Regions from separate parts of the Kovacikia sp. CALU 1929 genome, predicted to be linked through region 2. Evidence: predicted binding sites of a transcription regulator. Region 2 holds the regulator's gene; the other holds the start of a gene.
What was found. The regulator HrcA, encoded in region 2, represses chaperone genes, less so after heat shock. The targets are predictions, from matches to a motif close to ANTTAGCACTCNNNANTNNNGAGTGCTAANT.
Positions count from the first base shown of each region.

Region 1 (10,536 bases), on a different contig from region 2:
TAGCCAGATTTACGCCAAGCTCTACTAGTGTTGCAAACACTAAATTTTGCAACATGGGAGTTTGGGGGCAAAGCCCCCAAGAAGGGGTGGAACCCCTTCACCCCTTGCAAAACTTTCGTTTTGCTGTACTAGAACCGTTATAGACAAAAACAACCTTTTTGAAACTATCAAATCCTTACCTGAGATCGGGGTAAAGACCGGGTCGATTTTTGGGCAGGGGCGCTGCAATTGACAGAACTTTTTCCATGAGCCAGGGTGCAACCCGGTTGCCCCAGACTGCCAGATGACTTTGCCACCCGACCAGGATTTCGTTAGAGCCTTTTGCCAGACCCGCTACTAGTGCCTGGGCAACTTGCTGCGGATTCATTGGTACAACCCAGCGAAACCATTCAATATGGCGAACCATATCGGTGTCTGTGAGAGATGGCAGCAGTGCAACTACCTTAACGTTGTGGGATGCCAGTTCACCCCGTAATGCCTGACTGAAACCCAGAATGGCAAACTTAGTCGCTGAATAAGTTGCCATAGTGGGGGCTGCCATTTTACCCATTAAACTGGAGACGTTGACAATGACACCTTCCCGTTGGGCAACCATGCGACGGGCAACCAGACGAGTGATGGTATACATCCCAATCAGGTTGGTGGAAATCTCTTCCTGCACCTGGGGTAGGCGAGTTTGCAAGAAAGGAGACTGATGGGCAACTCCAGCACAGTTGACCAGTACATGAATGGGACCGTGATCCTTCCAGGCACGGGCAATGGCAATATTAACTTCAATCGGCTGACTCAAATCGACTGCCAGGGTGATCACATCAACCCCTAGGGCTGAGATTTCTGCGGCAACTTCAGCAAGGCGGTGGCGATCGCGGGCAACGAGTAGTAGACGATTGACTCCCTGGGCTGCAAATTCCAGGGCGATCGCGCGGCCAATTCCGCGAGAAGCTCCGGTAATTAAAGCAGTCTTTCCTTGAATATCCATAAAATACCTCCAGGGTAAGGGGACCCATAGCATTCTGAATGGCAAGCTAAATAGCTTGTCCAATGTTCAGTCAATGCAAAATGAGACCAAATGTTGATCTGCAATCAAAATAGTTGTTGATTGCCAGAAGTAAACCTGTATCAGGCTTCAGAGTATGCAGTATCTACGTTTAAGTAACTCGGAAGACTGGCCGCAGAATATGGTTGAGTGATTGCGTTTGAACAACAAAGAGAACAAAACGATCAAGCGCAATAAGTGAATCGTAATGAGTTAGAAGACTGGCGGCATAATCACTTGCAGCTTAGTCAAAGAAGTATCGAATCGAATGCAGCTAGCTGACAGGTGAAACCAATGTAGAGAGAAGCACTTTGCACACGAGCTAAAGTTTAGCGGAGTGACAATGAACCTTAGTGAACAAGCTAAAACGAATCATACAGTAAAGAATCGTGAGTGAATCTATCCAGATGGGTGATTTGCCCAAATTAACTGCCCAGATTTGTTGGAACGCCTGAACCGTAACTTTTGGAGAAACTGGACAATTGAGCGATCGCTCACGGAATGATTTGTAGTAAAAACATGGGGTAATACCTCCTCACGAAAAACATTGGGAAAAAACTTTCCACGTCCACACCCTAGCAACGGGATCAAGAAGCTGCAATGTTTCTTAACGAAAAACCCCAAACTTAACATTTAGATACAGCTATTTCAGAATTCCGTAGGATTACGTGATTTACCCTAGCCTGATTAATTGAAGCATTTTGGAGATTTTGGTCATTGGCTTGACTGAGATTAGGGAGGAATTATGAGAGTCCCTGAATCAGGCTCAACCCAAAAAAATAGCGATCGCTTTGTAAAGAAGCGATCGCTATTCAGATACATACCAGACACTTGCGCTCTGGTTAACCCACGGATCTCTGTATAGATAGCCGAAGCTGGTGGGAGGCAGCAGCGGGAGCCAGGTGAAACAGGGCACGATTCGGGTAGAGATCCTGTGTCATGGCAGTACTGAGCCTTTCAGCCAGGATAGGAACCAATGACGACAAGCAAGACATGGGTTATTCTACCTGTAGAAAACATCCCTCTCTCCCCAATGCTCCAACTCCTTCATGAAAGCCACTGAAGCTTTAAACCGTTATGCCAGAGGCGAGCGTGATTTTTGTCGCGCCAATCTTCGAGGACAAAACTTCAAAGGGCAAGACCTGTCTGGGGCAGACTTCAGTGAAGCCGATATTCGGGGAACAAACTTTAGCAATGCCATCCTGAAAGAGGCGAATTTTACCGGGGCACAGGCAGGGATTCAAAGACGCTGGTGGTGCGTACAGCAGGGACTTGCATTCCTCCTCTCTGCCCTGGCTAGCTTTGTGTCTGCACTTTCAGGGGCAGGAATTGCTGTGTTCTTCTTTCAAACTGGTTCATGTAGTCCAGTCTTTTTCAGTGTTGGAATCGCTACCGTAGGGTTGACGGTTGTTGTGTTTGGGGCGATTGCCCGCCATGGCTTCACACCAAAAGCATTCAGTACAATTGCTGTCGCTTACGCTATCGCTGCCGCTGCCGCTGCCGCTTACGCTTTCGCTGGTGGTGGCGCTTTCGCTGGCGCTATCGCTATCGCTGGCGCTATCGCTGGCGCTGTCGCTGGACCTTTCGCTTACGCTGTTGCTTACGCTGGCGGTGGCGCTTACGCTGGCGCCTATGCTGGCGGTGGCGCTTACGCTGGCGCCTATGCTGGCGCTATCGCTTTCGCTGGCGCTTACGCTTACGCTTTCGCTTTCGCTGGCGCTAACCTTCTGCTCGCGATTTATTGTAGCCGCCGTGCCCTCAAGGGCAATGAAAAGTTTGCTATTCTCCGCGTCTTCAGCGTTGCCTTTGGAGCGATGGATGGCACATCCTTTTGCGGAGCTGACCTGACCCATGCCAATTTCAGCCATGCGCTCCTCAAACGAGCCAACTTTAACCCCACCAGACAAAAACAGACTATTCTGGAGTGGGTCAACTGGCAGGGGGCGAAGTGCCTTGACCGCGCCAGAGTCGGCAATTCTATGTTGGGAAACCCGGCAGTGCGGGAGTTGCTCGTCTCCCGTGAGGGTTCCCACAACTCCTATATCGATGCCAATCTCCGGGCTGCCAACCTGGATGGGGTGAACCTGGAAGGAGCAGATTTGACCTGGGCAGACTTAAGCTGCGCAACATTGCGGCACGCTAACTTACGGGGTGCAAACTTGACTGAATCAATTGTAGTAGGTACAGATCTTACTGGAGCACAATTAACCGGAGCCTGTCTGGAAGACTGGAATATCAGTAGCTATACGACTCTCGAAAGTGTTGATTGTCTGTATGTATATCTGCTGCGGAATGATCAAGAGCGTCGCCCCAATAGTGGCAATTTTGCACCCAGTGAGTTCACTAAACTATTTCAGGAAGCAATTAACACTGTTGACCTCATCTTCCGCAATGGGGTGGATTGGAAAGCCTTCGTTACTGCATTCAAAACGGTACAGGTAGAAAACGAGGGTAGTGAACTAACAATTCAGAGTATTGAAAACAAAGGCGATGGTGTCATTGTTGTCCGGGTCCATGTGCCACCGGAAACCGATAAAGCCAAGATTCACAGCGAATTCAACCAGCAGTATGAGCTTGCACTAAAAACACTCGAAGCCAAGTACCAGACAGAGTTGAAAGCAAAAGATGAACAGATTGCGATTTACCGCGAGAAAAGTGCTGATATGAAAGAGATTCTAAGCCTACTCGCTAACCGACCCGTTACTGTTGAAGTAAATGCCAAAGCAGAAAGTAAATCTATGAACGACAGCACAGACCAGAGCCAGAATGTCACGATCGGTGGCAATGTCACGGGTTCTACCATTAACTTGGGTGAGATCAGCGGCAGTGTCTCCAATGCTGTCAACCAGTTGCCGAGTTCTCCTGATCCCAACCAACCCGGCATCAAAGAACTGCTGGCAGAGCTGCAAGCCGCAATTGAAAGCGATGCAAACCTGCCCGATAAAGGCAAAGCAACCGCATTGGAACAAGTGAAGGTGTTAGCAGAAGTTGCTCAAAACCCTGAACAACCAGAGAAGAAGAATTTAGGAAGTCAAGCCATTAACCTTTTGAAAGGTGCGGCATCTTTCCTTCCTGACACGGCCAGGCTAGCGGAAGCCTGTAGCAAACTGCTACCGCTGATTACAAAGGCATTGGGCTTACCTTTCTAAGGTTCTCTCTTCTGGCATTCCAGCAGGAGTTGAAACCGATAGACCATCAGGCGGAACGGACAATGAGGCGATCGCCGTCTTTTCTTAAAAATGCTTAGATTATTTATCCAGAGAAGCTTTGAGCCATTGCCCATGTTCGACAGGGTGGTTTTGGATGCTGTTCTCGTTAGTCTTGTGGTCTCGTTCCCATACTCTGCGTGGAATGCCTTCTTGGGGGCTCCGCCTCCCTGGATAATCGGCAGAGCCGCATCAGAAGGGTATCCAGGCAGAGCCTGGACACCAGAGCTATCCTTCTGAAAACTAATAAAAAAGCGATCGCCGTAAAGAAGCGATCGCTCTTAAATTTGTCCCAGGGATTAGTTTCAGGCGGGTGCAGATTAGCCTGAACCCGACACCTTGTACCCTGTACCCAAATTAATCATTAGTAGTCGAAGTCGCCACCCATGCCAGCACCAGCGCCAGCAGGAGATGCATCCTTCGGCTCGGGCTTGTCAACCACGATGCACTCGGTGGTCAGCACCATACCAGCGATGGACGCTGCATTTTGCAGAGCAGAACGAGTCACCTTGGCAGGGTCAACAATGCCTGCTTCAAACATGTCAACAAACTCATTGGTTGCAGCGTTGAAACCAACGTTGAATTCCTTCTCCTTGACGCGCTCAGCGATGACCGCACCGTTTTGACCGGCGTTTTCAGCGATACGCTTCAGGGGGGCTGCCAGGGCACGCGCCACAATGGTCGCACCGATGAGTTCTTCGCCGCTCAGGTTGCTGCTTGCCCAGGACTCCAGATCAGGACTCAGGTGAGCCAGGGTGGTACCACCACCGGGAACAATTCCCTCTTCCACGGCTGCTTTAGTGGCGTTGATTGCATCTTCTAGACGAAGTTTGCGATCTTTCATTTCAGTTTCGGTTGCCGCACCGACTTTAATCACGGCAACACCACCAGCCAGTTTAGCCAGACGCTCTTGCAGTTTCTCCTTATCATAGGAGGACTCGGTTTCATCCATTTGACGACGGATCTGCTCAACACGAGCCTTCACAGCCGCTTCGTTGCCTTCAGCCACAATGGTGGTGTTGTCTTTGGTGATGGTAACCCGACGCGACTTACCCAACATGTCGATCTTGGCGCTATCCAGCTTCAGACCAGCATCTTCGGTAATCAACTGACCGCCTGTTAACACGGCAATGTCTTCCAGCATTGCCTTGCGGCGATCGCCAAAGCCAGGAGCTTTCACCGCAGCCACATTCAACACACCCCGCAAGCGGTTGACGACCAGGGTTGCCAGGGCTTCCTTCTCAATGTCTTCTGCAATGATGACCAGAGGACGACCGGCACGAGCAACTTGCTCCAGCACGGGTACCAGGTCTTGCACAAGAGTAATTTTCTTATCGGTAATCAGCAGGAAAGGCTCATCCAGAACCGCTTCCATGCGTTCGGTGTCGGTTGCAAAGTAAGGAGAAATATAACCCTTGTCAAAGCGCATCCCTTCGGTGACTTCCAGTTCGGTCGTCATGGACTTGCCCTCTTCCAGGGAGATAACGCCCTCTTTGCCAACCTTATCCATTGCGCTGGCAATCATTTGACCCACTTCGTCGTCGTTACCAGCAGAGATGGCACCGACCTGGGCGATCGCCTTAGAATCTTCCACTGGACGAGCGTGGGCAGCAATCTTGTCTACCAGGAAGTTAGTTGCCTTGTCGATCCCGCGCTTGAGGGAGATCGCGTTAGCACCCGCGGCTACGTTGCGCAGACCTTCCTTCACGATTGCATGAGCCAGAACGGTTGCTGTGGTGGTTCCATCACCGGCTGCATCATTGGTCTTAGAGGCAGCCTGACGGATCAAAGCAACCCCAGTATTCTCAACGTGGTCTTCCAGTTCAATTTCCTTAGCGATGGTTACACCATCATTAACGATTTGGGGAGCGCCAAATTTCTTCTCCAATACAACGTTGCGACCCTTAGGACCGAGGGTAACTGCTACCGCCTCAGCCAGAATATCCATACCGCGCTCAAGGGCGCGACGAGCGTTTTCGTTGTAAATGATGCGCTTAGCCATAGATGTTGAGTTCTCTGTGAATGTGTGTTAGCTACGGATAATTTGAAAGCAAGAAACAGAGGCAAAAGGCAACAGATGGTAGATTCACTACCACCTATCACCTACCATCTAAATTAAGCAACGATCGCCAGTATGTCCTTCTCAGAAAGCAAAACATACTCCTCGGTGCCGAGTTTGATGTCGGTGCCTGCGTACTTCGAGTAAAGAACTTTGTCGCCAATCTTCACTTCAGGGTCTTGGCGAGTGCCCTTCTCGTCACGCTTACCAGGACCGACCGCGACCACTTCACCAATCTGTGGCTTCTCTTTTGCTGTGTCGGGCAGAAGGATTCCACCAGCGGTCTTCTCTTCAGAAGCGCTCACCTTGACAAACACACGGTCACCCAGAGGTTTAACTGTAGAAACACTCAGAGTTACGGCTGCCATATAACATTCTCCAAACTAGCAGGTTAGGCTGAAACATTTGGGTTGATTTAGCACTCTCAACCTCTGAGTGCTAATTTAGCGGTAGTAGGGTTCCAATTGCAACTTTTTGGCTTGTACGGGTTCCCGAACTGGGGCAGGGCTTAAGGGGCAACAGGGTACGGGGTAAGAGGTACAGGGTACGGAGATCCACACCTCCCAGTTCACACTTGGTCCCTCAACCCGACTCACTCTTGCTCATGCGGTGAAAGTTGTAAAAGCCAAAGGCCAGCCAGCATATAAGAATGATGGTGGTGAGCAGCAAGACGGCAGGCGCACCAAATTGGACTACAAGAACAGGGGCAGCAACAGTAAACAATCCACCTCCCACAATCGGTTCAAAGAATAATTGCTTGTAGGCAAAGCTTTCTAAGGCACCGGAATGGTTGGTTGGGTCTACCATGCGGATAAGCAGCAAGCCGGTAGAGGTAACGCCCATCGATTGCCCCAGATCACCGATGCCGCGTTCAAACCAGTAAGTTGGCATGATTCGGGGAGCCAGAACCACAAATACGAAGAGATTCCAGGTAATGCCTGTAACGGACAGCAGCAGGAAGGGTCCTAAATTGGAACCAATAGTAATTGGAACCAATAGTAGCAATGGAGATGACTGCCAGTGCGGTTGCTACGGTAACATCCAGGGCAATCCCACCAATCCGGTTTATCAATGGGCGGCTGACCATTTACTCCCGCCCGGTGCGTATGAGGAGCAGTTGCACAATAATTCCCCCAATCAGGGACTTTGCGTTCTTCAATAAGCAACCTTAATCCATATCCCTCTATCTCAAGGAAGAGGATATCGGCTTCAATGAACTCTATCCTTAGGTGGATAAAGTCGAGAAACGCTTAAGCATTTCCTGGTTTATGTTTAACCGAATAATAGCAGGAGATTTCCTTATGGTTGACCCATCCCAGATTAAGGAACATCTGATTGTTTATGCCAGAGGCACAGGCACAATGGAAGGTGCGCCTGGAGTTCAAATTGGTATTGTTGACCATGTGGAGAGTGGCAGGTTCATTAAATTGACCAAAGACGATTCCCACGATGGCAGATATCATTGGTTCCCCATTGATTGGGTAGAAAGCATGGATGATGAAGCAATTTACATTAATAAAAACGCTGAAGAAGTCATGCCGCAGTTGATGGATGATCAGCCTGCCTGAGGTTAAGGAATTTAAGAAAATTCGTTTTTAATCTTAAATCTTGATAGGCATGGAAGGGAGTTATAGAGAGGGGGTGGGGGCGATCGCCCCCACCCCCTCTCTAAAGGATTGGTCAGTTAATCAGAGGAACCCTATACCTTGGCTTCTTCCTTTACCAGCTTGTCCCACCCCAGATCTTTGAGGCTATTGTTCCGGCGCAGAGGTCGCGTCACCAGTTCCAGAATGTCACGGGCATTGGTAAAGCCGTGAATTTGAGCAAAGGTGAATTCCACAGACCATTTGGTATTAATTCCCCGCGCTTCCAGAGGATTAGCGTGTGCCATACCCGTGATCACCAGATCAATGTTTTGATCTTTGATCCGCTGAATTTGGTTGTAGTTATCGGGTTTTTCTACAATCCTGGGTAAAGGTACGCCCATTTCCTCACAGGTCTTTTCTAAAAGAACCAATTCGGCTGCCTGGTAGCGCTTATCCATATAAGGAATCCCAATTTCAGGGCAGGTCATGCCGCACCGGATCAGGAACCGTGCCAGGGAAATTTCCAGCAGGTTGTCACCCATAAAGAAGACGGATTTACCGCGAAGCAGCTTGACGTAATCCTCCAGGCTTTCCCAGATCTGCGCTTCCCGCTCTGCCAGTCCTTTCGGCTCGATGCCAAATACAGAACAAATTTTCTCAATCCAGGCACGGGTGCCATCGGGTCCAATGGGGAAGGGAGCGCCGATTAGCTTGCACTTGCGACGGCGCATGAAGGTGGTTGCAGTCCGGCTGAGGAAAGGATTGACTCCAGCCACGTAGTAGCCTTCCTCGATCACGGGCAGTTCCGTGTAGCGCTTGGAAGGTAACCAACCGGAGACTTTAATTCCCTGCTTTTTCAGCTCTAGGGTTAGCTGGGTCACTACGGGGTCGGGCAGGGAACCAAATAGGACAAATGGTGGATGATCGGCGTACTCCGATTCTTCCGCTTTCACGTCTTCCTGCTTGCGCCCAAAGTTGAGCAATTTGGCAATCGCGTTGCGCTCTTCCTTCTCGGTTTCTGCGGTAGGAGCTTTATCAGGGCAGCGGTGTACCATAGCTGCCAGAACCGTATCTTCTCCTTGAGTGAAGGCGTAATCTAACCCATTGGCACGGGCAACCACAATCGGGATACCAATTTCAGCTTCCAGCCTGGGAGCCAACCCCTCCAGATCCATTTTGATGATTTCGGTGGTGCAGGTGCCAATCCAGACGATGACAGACGGGTTGCGATCGCGCTTAATATGCAAACACAGACGCTTCAACTCTTCGTAATCATTTAACTGAGCCGAGATGTCACCTTCTTCCAGTTCCGCCATCGCGTAACGGGGTTCCGCAAAAATCATCACGCCCATCGCGTTTTGTAAAAAATAGCCACAGGTCTTGGTGCCAATGACCAAAAAGAAACTATCTTCAATCTTCTGGTACAGCCAAGCCACACAGCTAATCGGACAGAAGGTGTGATAGTTTCCGGTTTCACACTCGAAATTCAATGCTTGGGGTTGGGTATCGGCAAGGGTCATGAATCGAGTTCCTCTCTGTTATCAGGTAGTAGGGGGAGGGAGTTGGGAAGAGGGAGTTGGGAGTTGAGAGTTTTAGAGACACTTACAGCGGTTCTCATGCTGATGTGGGAAAAGCTAGGGGTTTGTTATGAGTCATTAGTCCTTTGTGGGCGACCAATGACCAAGAAAGCTGAGAATTGCTATATCCATGACATGATTCATTTTTCATCCCTCATCCTTCATTCCCCCATCAATTCTTTCTCTGTCGTGGGCGAGAACCTTGGCAACTTTCATCCTGTCGGGCACGGACCTTGGCAACATCTTTGGAAGAAGTCAGTCTGATTTCTGTACTACTGGATGAGGGCAGCATTTTGACCGGTCCTTCCCCAATTTCACCAACGGACTCCCGCTCCTTGGAGACGACCTGACTGGTGTTACCATTCTCGATCAAATAATCTTCAGGATTGAAATTTAGACCTAGCGCAATCACGATCCGATCGGGGTTGCTGCTGAGATCGACAACCAGGGGTAGGAGTTGGGTCAGGTTGGGTTCTAGAACAGAAAGTGTAGCCAGAATGAACCCAGAAGAAGGGCGACGCTGACCATCACAGTTGACCCAAACTCCTAGACGGCTTAGCCATTCGCGGTTTTCTTCGTAATAGCTTAACCATTTATCCCTGACGGATTGACGAAGTTGCTCAGTGTTCACAGCGGCGAAAAAAAGTTTTGAGTTGAGAGTTGAGAGTTTTGAATGAAAAGCTAAGAAGCTATATCACTGCTATTAACCGCTCATTAACAATTAATAGCAATGATGCTCGATCGCTCCTACACTGTTAACTCATAACTCAAAACTGTTCACTCACAACTTTTATTTAGACCATCATTAGATCTAACTCTTCTGCTTCGCTCTTCACCTTCGGTGTTTGAGGGTTGAGGTAGAAGTCAGATAGGAGAGAGAAGAGTTCGCGATCGGGGGAGTCATTGGGTACCACCCCCTCAGGACGAGCCAGAATCTGGTCTGCAATATTCAGGTAGTAATCACAGACATAGCTGAGAGATGGGTCAGACTCTGCCATTTCAAATAGGGTCTTGCCTTTGACGCGAGAAACGCGGATGTCTTCAATCAGAGGCAGCACTTCTAGCACTGGCA
Region 1 is NZ_JBXBCF010000077.1:36,431-46,966, reverse strand. Features, by position in the region: gene AC1S52_RS20135 (SDR family NAD(P)-dependent oxidoreductase) at 176-979, opposite strand; gene AC1S52_RS20130 (hypothetical protein) at 1,879-2,031, opposite strand; gene AC1S52_RS20125 (pentapeptide repeat-containing protein) at 2,086-4,185, shown strand; gene groL (chaperonin GroEL) at 4,607-6,244, opposite strand; gene groES (co-chaperone GroES) at 6,358-6,669, opposite strand; gene AC1S52_RS20110 (hypothetical protein) at 6,884-7,297, opposite strand; gene AC1S52_RS20105 (DUF2171 domain-containing protein) at 7,603-7,869, shown strand; gene AC1S52_RS20100 (ferredoxin:protochlorophyllide reductase (ATP-dependent) subunit N) at 8,001-9,407, opposite strand; gene AC1S52_RS20095 (DUF5331 domain-containing protein) at 9,637-10,095, opposite strand; gene bchL (ferredoxin:protochlorophyllide reductase (ATP-dependent) iron-sulfur ATP-binding protein) at 10,259-10,536, opposite strand, start outside.
Region 1: a site for HrcA is predicted at 6,715-6,745, ahead of groES (co-chaperone GroES). Genes of this name have one in related genera too.

Region 2 (10,536 bases):
CCGGTTTGAGTGTCTGTGAGGAGAATGGGGATAGTTCCGCCTGATCGCCCGCCGGAACTTGACCCTCAAGCGTCGGGGTCGGAACAGCTAGAGCGGCATCCAACGGTTCCAGCGGGGCAGAATTACCCTGGCTTGTCTGACAATAAACCAGCCCAACCGTCACATTGTCGTGTCCGTTCTCACGGTTCGCGATCGCCACGAGCCGTTGGATGGCAGTTGCCAGGTCTACTCTGCCATCCAGAACAGGCACTAATTCCGTCTGCCAGTGTTGCTCGACGCGATCGTTGTCGCTGAGACCGTCTGAGCATAGGAGAAATAAACAGTCCTCGTCCAAAATAAACCGTTGCACTGTTGGATGTAGCAGCGAGGATGCATTCATTCCCAATGCTTGAATTAATGAGCCTGAACCGGGCTGTTGCAATGCTTCCCGATAAAGGGCATAGCCCAACCGGACTTCCCTGGATGCCAGATCATCATCCAGCGTGACTTGATGGCAACCGGTGCGACTAATCCGGTAAGCACGGCTATCCCCAACATGGGTAATGTAGAGTTCGTGGTGATGCAGCAGAGACATAACCAGGGTTGTCCCCATACGCTGCCGCTCCTGCCGTTGTTCACTGTCGTTACGCTGGCTGATGACATCATTGGCGCTGAGGGCTGCCTGCTCCAGTTGGCTCATCAGTGCGACTGGGTCAAGGGTAGTCGGGTGGGCAGACAGTCGTTGTAGTTTCTGTTGAATCGTGGCGATCGCCAGGTTCGATGCCACATCTCCCCCTTCATGCCCCCCAATGCCATCACAGACCACAACCAGGGATGCAGACGTTTCGGCTAAATCAGAACTTGGATTGAACTCATTCCCACCAGAAAGGGAAACCCCTAGCACAGAGCCACTCGGAGGATAGCAAGCATCCTCGTTTCGCTGCCGACTCGGTCCCTGATCGGTGCAGGTTGCAATTTGAATTTGGTAAGACTGCTCCTGCCCACAAATCGTCAGTGCCCGATCTAGCACCATCCCAAGTTGCTCTGCATTCCGAATCTGTCCTTCTAGCATTTGCTGACAAATTTTCTCCAAAAAGCCAGCAATTTCTATCTGTGCCGTAGACTGCCACTGCTGCCATAATTGCGCCAGGTTAACCAGAGATGGAGCTTTCCTGCCATCTGCCTGCAACTCCAGCAACCGGACCAGTGATCCCTCAACCCTCAAAAAGTCTGGACACAGGAGCGTGGAAGCGGCTCCCTCCAGGCTAAACGGTTGCCACAACTGGGCAATCTGCCACAGCCAGTTCAGTTGCCTCAAACGACTGCTTTTGCTCCAAACATCCTCCAACGCGGGCATTAATCTTCCTTCCAGGGCAGGCGTTAATGAATTGCCTATCCCATCCGGATAAATTGGAGCCTGTTCCAGTAACAGAATCTCAGAAGTAGCCCGCTTTTGTTCGACTCTCACCACGCCAAAGACCTGGGGAGTGTGGGGCTGAAAAATCGAAAGTTTGAGGTAGGTTTCCACCGATGAAGAAAGCTCTTCGGGCAGTTCGGGGGGTAACCCAGGATGGGTATCCAAAACGATACGATCCTGCTTTAGCAGATAACGTCCACCCAAAAAACTGCCCGACTGCAATGATTCCATTCCTTTTCCTGTAGCCCACAAATACCGCTTGGGAATGGGAGTGCGGCACTGATGACAAAATTTGTGGCTCTCAGGATTGGGAGCCTGACACAGGGGATTGGGACAAAAAAGTCTGACCGCGTCGCTTTGCATAGCGATTCCTATTGATTCCCTCTATGTTAAACCGAGGAATTTAAGTAGCTAACAGAAAAAAGTATTGCCAGGGGAGGTTTGAAACGAGATTGCTACAGGGAGTGGCACTTGTCAAACATCCTCTCGAAGGAGATTAGGAAAGTCTGTGATTAACCCATTCACACCCTGGTCAATTAACTGTTGCATAGTTGTGAGTTCATTGACTGTCCAGGGAATGACTCCAAAGCCTGCTGCCTGTAGCTCTGAAACGGGTTGCAGGAATGTTGGAGATGCGGGTAGAAGGGTTTCAAAGTTGGGAGAGTAAATATCTACAAAACCAGTTGCCTGAAGCAGGGCAGCGAGATTCCCCTGAAAATCCTCAAAAACCAACCCTGCCAGGAATGGTGATGCTTCCCTAAAACCCCAGAGTGTACTGGTTGCTTGATTATGTAACACCAGCGCAGAGGTTGTAATGGCTGGGTGGAGCCGTTTGACCTCGCGTAACACTCGCCAATCAAACGACTGGATGGTTGCTCGTTCGATCAGATTATTTTGGACAATGATAGCTACCAATTTCTCAGCAAAAACCGCTGGACTGGCGGTTGCTTCAGGCTGCAAGGGGCTAACCTTACTCTCAATGTTGTACCAAATTTGGGGATTTCTAGCCTCGGACAGGTCAAACACCTGCTGTAAAGTCGGAATCTGGGAGCCTGGAATCGGCTGCTGTTGTGGAAAACGAACCGGGTCAGGATTCAAAGACCCACAGTCAAACGATTGGATCTCGGCGACAGTCAGGTTTTTGATCCAGAGGCGAGGTGAGGACGGGCATCGATCGCCCCTGGCATCCAGGCAGAGGGATGGACTAATGAATGGATCATGGCAAACAACCAGAACGCCATCTGCGGAAATGCCGGTGTCCATTTCCAGGGTGGTCACTCCGAGGGCGATCGCATACTCAAACCCTGCCAGGGTATTCTCTGGACGTAAACCCCTTGCACCCCGATGCCCCTGGATATCAAAGCGTTTCTGACCCATCTTTCTTTGCCCATTCCTTCAGCAAACTACTCGATGCCACTAATCGGGGATACAGCACCAGAAAGAACCCCATCCAGATCAATACCGGAACCGCCACAATCACACTCACCCAAATCATTCTCGTCAGCAACCAGCTTCCACCAATTAACCCGCAGCCTGTCAGCAGGATCGACCAGGGCTGACACCACCAGGGCTTGTACCTCCAGACACTTGGAATTTTTTCGGACATTTTTTCTGAGATTGGATTTGTTAATAACCTCTTCAAGCATAGAACCAGAGGATGTTTGAAAGATCCTACCGCCTGTAGCAGACGTTTATCGCCTGCTTGCCCGTCGTCAGAAGTACCCAGGCACGAATCCGTCATTGCAATGAACACAAGCCCTAACCCGTTCAAATCGCTCCAGGATTCAGTGAGATGCGATACCCTTGTCTAGAAGCGACCTTCCGGCTTTAATGGCTGTTCTCCCGTCCAGTTGCTCTCTAGCGCTCCATGACTCAAACGACTGAATTTCTTAGCCATCTCAATGTCTCTCAGCGGCAAGCGGTTGAACACTACTGTGGTCCACTGCTGGTGGTTGCCGGGGCAGGCTCCGGCAAAACGCGGGCACTGACCTATCGCATTGCCAATCTGGTATTGACGCACCGGGTTGACCCGGAAAATATTCTGGCAGTAACGTTTACCAACAAAGCTGCCAGGGAAATGAAGGAGCGAATTGAAAAGCTATTTGCTGTTCGCGAGGCACAGCGCGAGTACGGCAAACCCCTGGAGTCCCTTTCAGATAGCCAGCAAACTCGCCTCAAGTCCCGTGTTTACAAAACTATTACCAAAGAGCTTTGGATTGGGACGTTTCATGCGCTTTGCTGTCGCATTCTGCGGTTTGATATTGAAAAATACCAAGACAAGAACGGACGCAAGTGGACACGCACCTTTTCTATTTTTGATGAGTCCGATGCCCAAAGTCTGGTTAAGGATATTGTGGTTAACCAGCTCAACTTGGATGACAAAAAATTCGACCCGCGATCGGTGCGGTTTGCCATTAGCAATGCCAAAAACCAGGGCTGGTCACCCCAAGACCTGGAACAGGAGCAACCCAACTACCGGGGGAGGGTGATTGGCAATGTCTACAGCATGTATCAGGATGCGCTGGCGGCAAATAATGCGCTGGATTTTGATGACCTGATCCTGATGCCAGTGAAGCTGTTTCGCCAGAATGAGCAGGTGCGGGCTTACTGGCACAACCGCTTCCGCCATGTGCTGGTGGATGAGTACCAGGACACCAACCGTACCCAGTACGATCTGATTCGTCTACTGGTGACGAATGGAGAAGACTCGGAAACCTTTGATAACTGGCACTATCGTTCCGTGTTTGTGGTGGGCGATGCCGATCAATCGATCTATTCCTTCCGAGCGGCAGATTTCACCATTCTGATGGACTTTCAGGGGGACTTTGGCGATCGCCTCCCCGATGACGACACCCGCACGATGGTGAAGCTGGAGGAAAACTACCGCTCCACGGAAAACATCCTGGAAGCCGCCAACCAACTGATTGCCAACAACACCGAGCGAATTGACAAGATCCTGCGTCCCACCCGTGGCAGTGGGGAACCGATCTACCTGAATCGTGCCGATGATGAGACAGAAGAAGCCGAATTTGTCGTGCAGAAAATTCGCAAGCTAGAGCAGGATAACCCTGAACTGAAGTGGAATAACTTTGCCATTCTCTACCGCACCAATGCCCAGTCCCGCAACTTTGAAGAACTGTTGACCCGCTTTAGTATTCCCTACAAAGTGGTGGGCGGGCTACGGTTCTATGACCGTAAGGAAATTAAGGATGTAGTCGCGTATTTGCGGGTGATCGCCAATCCCTACGACACCATCAGCCTGCTGCGGGTGATCAACACGCCCCGCCGTGGCATCGGCAAAACCACGGTGGATACCTTGATCAAGGCGTCCCAGGAGTTAAATCAACCCCTTTGGGAAATTTTGACCGATGAAACCTCGGTCAAAACCCTGGCAGGGCGTTCTGCTAAAGGTGTTTTGAGTTTTGCCCAGATCATTCAAAAGTACCGGGAGCAACTGGATACCCTGCCTGCCAATGAGGTGATTCAGGGTGTGCTGGATGATTCTGGCTACGTTGCAGACTTGAAGGCACAGGGCACCGAGGAAGCCGACGATCGCCTAGGTAACGTGAGTGAGCTTTACAACGCAGTGCTGCAATTTCAGGAAGAAAACGAAGAAGACCCCAGCCTGATTGCCTTCCTTGCCAATGCCTCCCTCGCTTCTGACCTGGACAATCTGGAGGAAGGCGATAACAAAGTTTCCCTGATGACGCTGCACTCCTCAAAGGGATTGGAATTCCCCGTTGTGTTTCTGGTCGGACTGGAGCAGGGCTTGTTCCCCAACCACCGTTCCATTGATGATCCAGTCGCCCTGGAAGAGGAACGTCGTCTCTGCTACGTCGGAATTACCCGCGCCCAGGAACGACTGTTTATCTCCTATGCCCGTGCCCGCCGACTATATGGCAATCGAGAGTACGCCGAACCCTCCCTATTTCTATCGGAGCTACCCAGAGAAGAAATCGAGTCAAATGTCAAAGTCCCCCTGCCGACTCGCTGGTCAAAGACAACCGCCCAATCCCGTCAGGAGCGGGAAGGTAATGCCGCCTTACCCAATACCCATGCGGATGATTGGACGGTGGGCGATCGCATTGTCCACAAAGCCTTTGGGTCAGGTCAGGTAACCCACATCTTTGGAGCAGGCAACAAAATCTGCCTAGCTGTCAGGTTTCCAGGGATGGGGCAAAAAATCATCGATCCTAAACTGACTCCCCTTCAGCGCTTAGAGTAAACCATTGCTCCTGATCAACCAACGGCCTGTTGAAATTCAGCCAAAATTGCCTGAGCATCCGCCTGAGACTGGAGCCAGTATTGAGCATTAAACAAATAGGAAGCTCTGCGCTTGTCCTGTGGCTCTGGTACAGGTTCCCAAACTCTTAGCACCCAGGGATTTTTACGGTTACGATGGGGCTTATAAAGGATCGAGTACTTCATCATTAGGCACAACTCCTACCAAATCAAATCTTGCAGAATCAAATCTTGCAGATAGCAGATGCACCTTTGCGTTTGAGCAAATTCCGAGGGAATAGGAAGCCATTCGATTTCAGACCAACCTGGTTCCACTATCTTTTGAAATTAAAGCAATTAACCTCTAGCTATCAGTAGAGACCCTCTACGTCTTTCGATAGATATATCTCCTCAATAGTCCACAAAGGTATCAGATATCGACTAAGAAAGCGGAGGAGTAACCGGGTGAGAAGGTAAAGAGTGATGGAGTGAAGAGTGAGAGAGTGAGGAGTAAACGTTTTACCTGCCATCTGCTCCTAGCCACTAACACCTAGCCACTAACACCTGACACCTAAGACCCTCTCTCCCGTCCACTCACGCCCCAAAAACCATGTCTGACCAGTTTTTCACCCAACCGATCGCCGAAATCACCGTCAAAGAACTCGCCCAACTTCTGCAAGACACGCCCGCCGACATCCAGTTTGTTGATGTAAGGGAACCCCGTGAACTAGAACTTGCCAGTCTCCCGCATTTTCAAAACTTTCCCCTGAGTGAGTATGCCGAGTGGTCTGGAGAAATTCACTCCCGCCTAGATCTGGAGAAGCCAACGGTTGTCCTTTGCCATCATGGGATGCGCTCTGCCCAGATGTGCCAGTGGTTGAGGAGCCAGGGCTTTACCCAGGTGCAAAATGTAACCGGCGGGATTGATACCTATTCCGTCCTCGTAGACCCCTCCCTGTCTCGCTATTAGAAATTTCAACTGGTTATCATAAAAGAATCATGAGTGCTTTTTGACAGTCCTGATCCGTGTTTTCAGTCACAGGGTTTACTGAACTTTGACTGAAACTAAAGAGAAACTAAAGCATCTGCTATCTTAGTTCAAACTACCGATTTAGCATTTTAGTGGGGATTCTACTATTTCAGCCTTCATCTCCATAACCCGTTTAGGATTAAAAACTTTTGGCAATGTCCCTCCATGTCAATCTTACAAACCGCCAGCAGCAAGTCCTTTGGGCAACCGTGCGCCATTATATCGCCACGGCTGAACCGGTTGGCTCAGAAGCACTGGTCAAGGAATATAACCTGAGCGTCAGTTCAGCCACCATCCGCAATGCCATGTCAGTGCTTGAGAAGACGGGACTGCTTTACCAGCCTCATATCTCTGCTGGGCGAGTACCTTCTGACTCTGGCTACCGAATTTACGTGGATCAGCTCATTACTCCGTCCAATGATTTGACCTGTCAGGTGGAGCAACTGTTGAGCGATCGCCTCAATCGGGAGGACTGGAGCCTTGAGGCTTTACTGCGGGGAGCGGCTCAAATTCTGGCAACGGTCAGTGGCTATATCACGCTGATCACCCTGCCTCTGACCAATACCACCTATCTGCGCCATGTTCAGCTTGTCCAGGTAGACGCTGGACGAGTGATGCTAATCTTTGTCACCGACTCCTACAAAACCCAGTCTGCCTTGATGGATCTGCCCAGTCCCTTAGAGGGGTCTGAACCTGATACCGAGCTACTGGAGCGAGAGCTTCAGATCCTATCGAACTTTTTGAATGAGCAATTACGCGGAAAGGCGATCGCCGAACTAGCAACCCTCGACTGGAGCGAACTGGATCGCGAGTTTAAGTACTATGCCGACTTTTTGCGGGCAGTGCGGGTAGAAGTCACTCGTCGTTCTCAAGCGTCTGCCCCGACTCAGATTATGGTCAGCGGATTGGCAGAAGTTTTGCGCCAGCCCGAATTTTCTGAACTGCATCAGATCCAGACCATCGTTCACCTGCTGGAAGAAGAGCAAGACCAACTTCTGCCCCTCATTTTTGAACAGCCCGACTCTCCCAAAAATGGTAAACGATTAACCATTCGGATTGGGGCTGAAAATCCGTTAGAACCTATCCAAACCTGCACCTTGATTTCCTCCACCTACCACCGGGGAACCGTTCCCGTAGGCAGTGTTGGCGTATTGGGACCGACCCGCATGGTCTACGAGAATGCGATCGCCCTGGTTGAAGCAGCGGCAGACTACCTTTCCGACACCCTTAGCTGAATTTCACCCAAACAACCAGATTCTAAGTTCTAGCAATGAGTTTGAGTAGCGGAAAGAGGTTTCGATGGTGGGTAGCAGTTCCCTTGTTCATGGATGGATTTTTGCTTCTGTGGACATTAGGTATTGCCTTCATGATGGAAGTTTCTGAACCCCTTGCCCAATGCACTCGCCAAAGTAAACATTGTGACTGGATGCTTGATGTAGTAGATGTAGTTCTACCATTAACCCTCCTTTGGCATATTGGCTTAGTACTGCTTGTAAAGCCAAGATTCAACTACTTCCTCTATGCCTTAATTCACGGGGTTGTTTTGTTTTGGTGGTGGTTGTTTTGCCTGTTTTGGTTGATGGCTAGGTTTGGTATATTGAGTTAGTAGAACCTGGTATAAATCTAACTCTGTTCCTGGCACCTGACACCTTTACAGGGGTTGCCAAGCTTACGTTGTAAAGCTTTCAGATTGTTTTACTAGATGGTTGTGCTCGTTGAAGCAATTCATCCATCGATAGAATTAGGTGAAACAACGCACTATTGGGTTTTGACTTGCAGGCTTTTAGTACTGGATTACCCTTTGGGGTACTTTTCGCTATCTGGACTTGAAGCAAGAATTGAAGGGCTGGTTCAAACAGCGCTATCCGCCAAGGGTTCGGGTCAAGTTTGAATATTTTGTAAATCTGGAATTTTGCTGAGTAAGGTTTCTATGCCAGCGGGAAATCTTTGAATAGTCCCTTGATGGGCGATCGCACCTCAGCTATAGCGATCGTCCACAAAGGTTGGGGCAGATTAACAAGCGTAAAGCCTTGTCTCACCGTCCTTTCCCCCTGACACCTAATCCCGCTATCAAACAGGCTTCTCAGACCCATTTGCATGGTTTGGTAAGCCAGTGCATTAAAGGAGTCTTGCAATGGTTGAAGCTCTGGTAATGATATCCTCTGCGTTCTGGATGTTGATGATTTTTGATTGTGCCCGCAACGATCCAGAACGCAATACCTGGCTGTGGATTCTGATCTTTCTGAATTTCCCCGGGGCGGTCATCTACTTCCTGGTAAGGCGATTGCCCCAGATGGATCTGCCCGTGCCCAACTACTTCAAGCGCTGGACCCTGCGCGACCAACTCTGGAAGGCGGAAGCAGGAGTCCGTAACATTGGCAAGGCACACCAGTATGTTGCGTTAGGTAACGTGCTGCTGGAAATGGGTGAGTACGGGAAAGCAGCGGATGCTTACCGTCAGGCACTCGAAAAAGAGCCAAAGAATACCCATGCTCTCTGGGGTTCTGCCTTTATTGAAATGCATAACAAAGCGTTTGCTGTTGCGAAAGAACACCTTCAAGCCCTGCTGAAGCTGGAGCCGGATTATAAATGTGGGGAAGCATCGCTCTACTACGGCAAAGCATTGTTTGAGCTACCAGATTGGGAAACCGCAAAAGCCCATTTGAAGCAAGATATTAAGTACTGGAGTCATCCAGAGGCTTCTATTCTGCTGGCAGCGATTCTGACGAAAGAGGGCGAAACTGAAGCTGCCCGTGAGTGTCTGGAGATAATGCTGGCAAAGGTGAGATCGTCCCCAGCCTACCATTACCGACGGCATCAACACCTGGTCAGAAAAGCGGAAAAGCTACTCAAAACTTTGTAAGAAGGGCATTGGCTCAATAGGGTTTTTGCCCTTTTCAGTCCTCTCTTCTGTAGGCTAGTGGTCTGTTAGGAATTATTTTGTAGGTCGAAAACTCCAAAACAATCACCCCTTTCCTATTCAATCGCCCCATCCCATGCTGCGCCGATGTCCCGACCTTTCCGATCGCTCCGATTTCATGCGTCCGCGATTGCCCCGCTCCTGCCTCATACGTTCAACAAACTGTTGCCGCTGTTCTAGGGTTAATACTTCCCGAATTTCTAACAAGCTGTTGAAGCGATTATCAGAATGCTGCTGCTTCAAAGCCTTCACCTGGCTATATTTTTGCCGCACCTGGTCAGCGGATGCGTCGCTTGCGATCAGTTCCCTCATTTCCTTCTGAGCCTGCTGCATTGCCTGTCGTTGCCCTGAAAGGGTATTCCGGTAACGACTGCGAATGGTCTGAATCTTTTGAACCTGTTCCTGGCTCAGGTTTAGATTCTCTAACCACCCTTCCTCCGAACGATTCTTTTGCTCCATCGGAGCCTGGGCGAGTCGGTTAGGGAACAGGGTAGTTGGATTGGCAAGGGCGATCGCCCCTCCCAACGCAATAACAGCAGCAGCAATGATAGAAATGCGACGTGGGAACATGGAATCTACCTCCTGACAGAAGGGAGCAGGGAATGGGACCGGGGAGTTGAAGTGGCGACCAATTGAGAACCGGGTACCTGGCTCCTAAAAACAGACCAATCTTCCTCGGAGTCATCATTGACCGATGCATCCCAACTGGTTTCAATAAAGGTTTCAAGTGCCCTTAAATCCGAAGACGTGGGGCTAGAAGGGTTCAAAGCACGGTAGCTAAACAAACCAGCAACCAGGCTGGCAGCGATCGCCGTTGGCACCCATGCAGAGCGGTACCATCCCCTGTGAGGGAACTGCCGCACCTTGGGTGACGCTTCTTCTAAGGAGCCGATCGCACTTAAAATCTTTGCTTCTAAGTCGGGGGCAGCCGCAGGCGGGTGGGGGCGATATTGCTGTAAAAAGTTGACC
Region 2 is NZ_JBXBCF010000115.1:113,945-124,480, reverse strand. Features, by position in the region: gene AC1S52_RS31985 (protein phosphatase 2C domain-containing protein) at 1-1,759, opposite strand, end outside; gene AC1S52_RS31980 (glycerophosphodiester phosphodiesterase family protein) at 1,871-2,773, opposite strand; gene AC1S52_RS31975 (DUF6737 family protein) at 2,754-3,002, opposite strand; gene pcrA (DNA helicase PcrA) at 3,264-5,621, shown strand; gene AC1S52_RS31965 (hypothetical protein) at 5,636-5,827, opposite strand; gene AC1S52_RS31960 (rhodanese-like domain-containing protein) at 6,228-6,587, shown strand; gene hrcA (heat-inducible transcriptional repressor HrcA) at 6,803-7,882, shown strand; gene AC1S52_RS31950 (hypothetical protein) at 7,972-8,253, shown strand; gene AC1S52_RS31945 (hypothetical protein) at 8,576-8,782, opposite strand; gene AC1S52_RS31940 (tetratricopeptide repeat protein) at 8,782-9,510, shown strand; gene AC1S52_RS31935 (Spy/CpxP family protein refolding chaperone) at 9,628-10,137, opposite strand; gene AC1S52_RS31930 (hypothetical protein) at 10,143-10,536, opposite strand, start outside.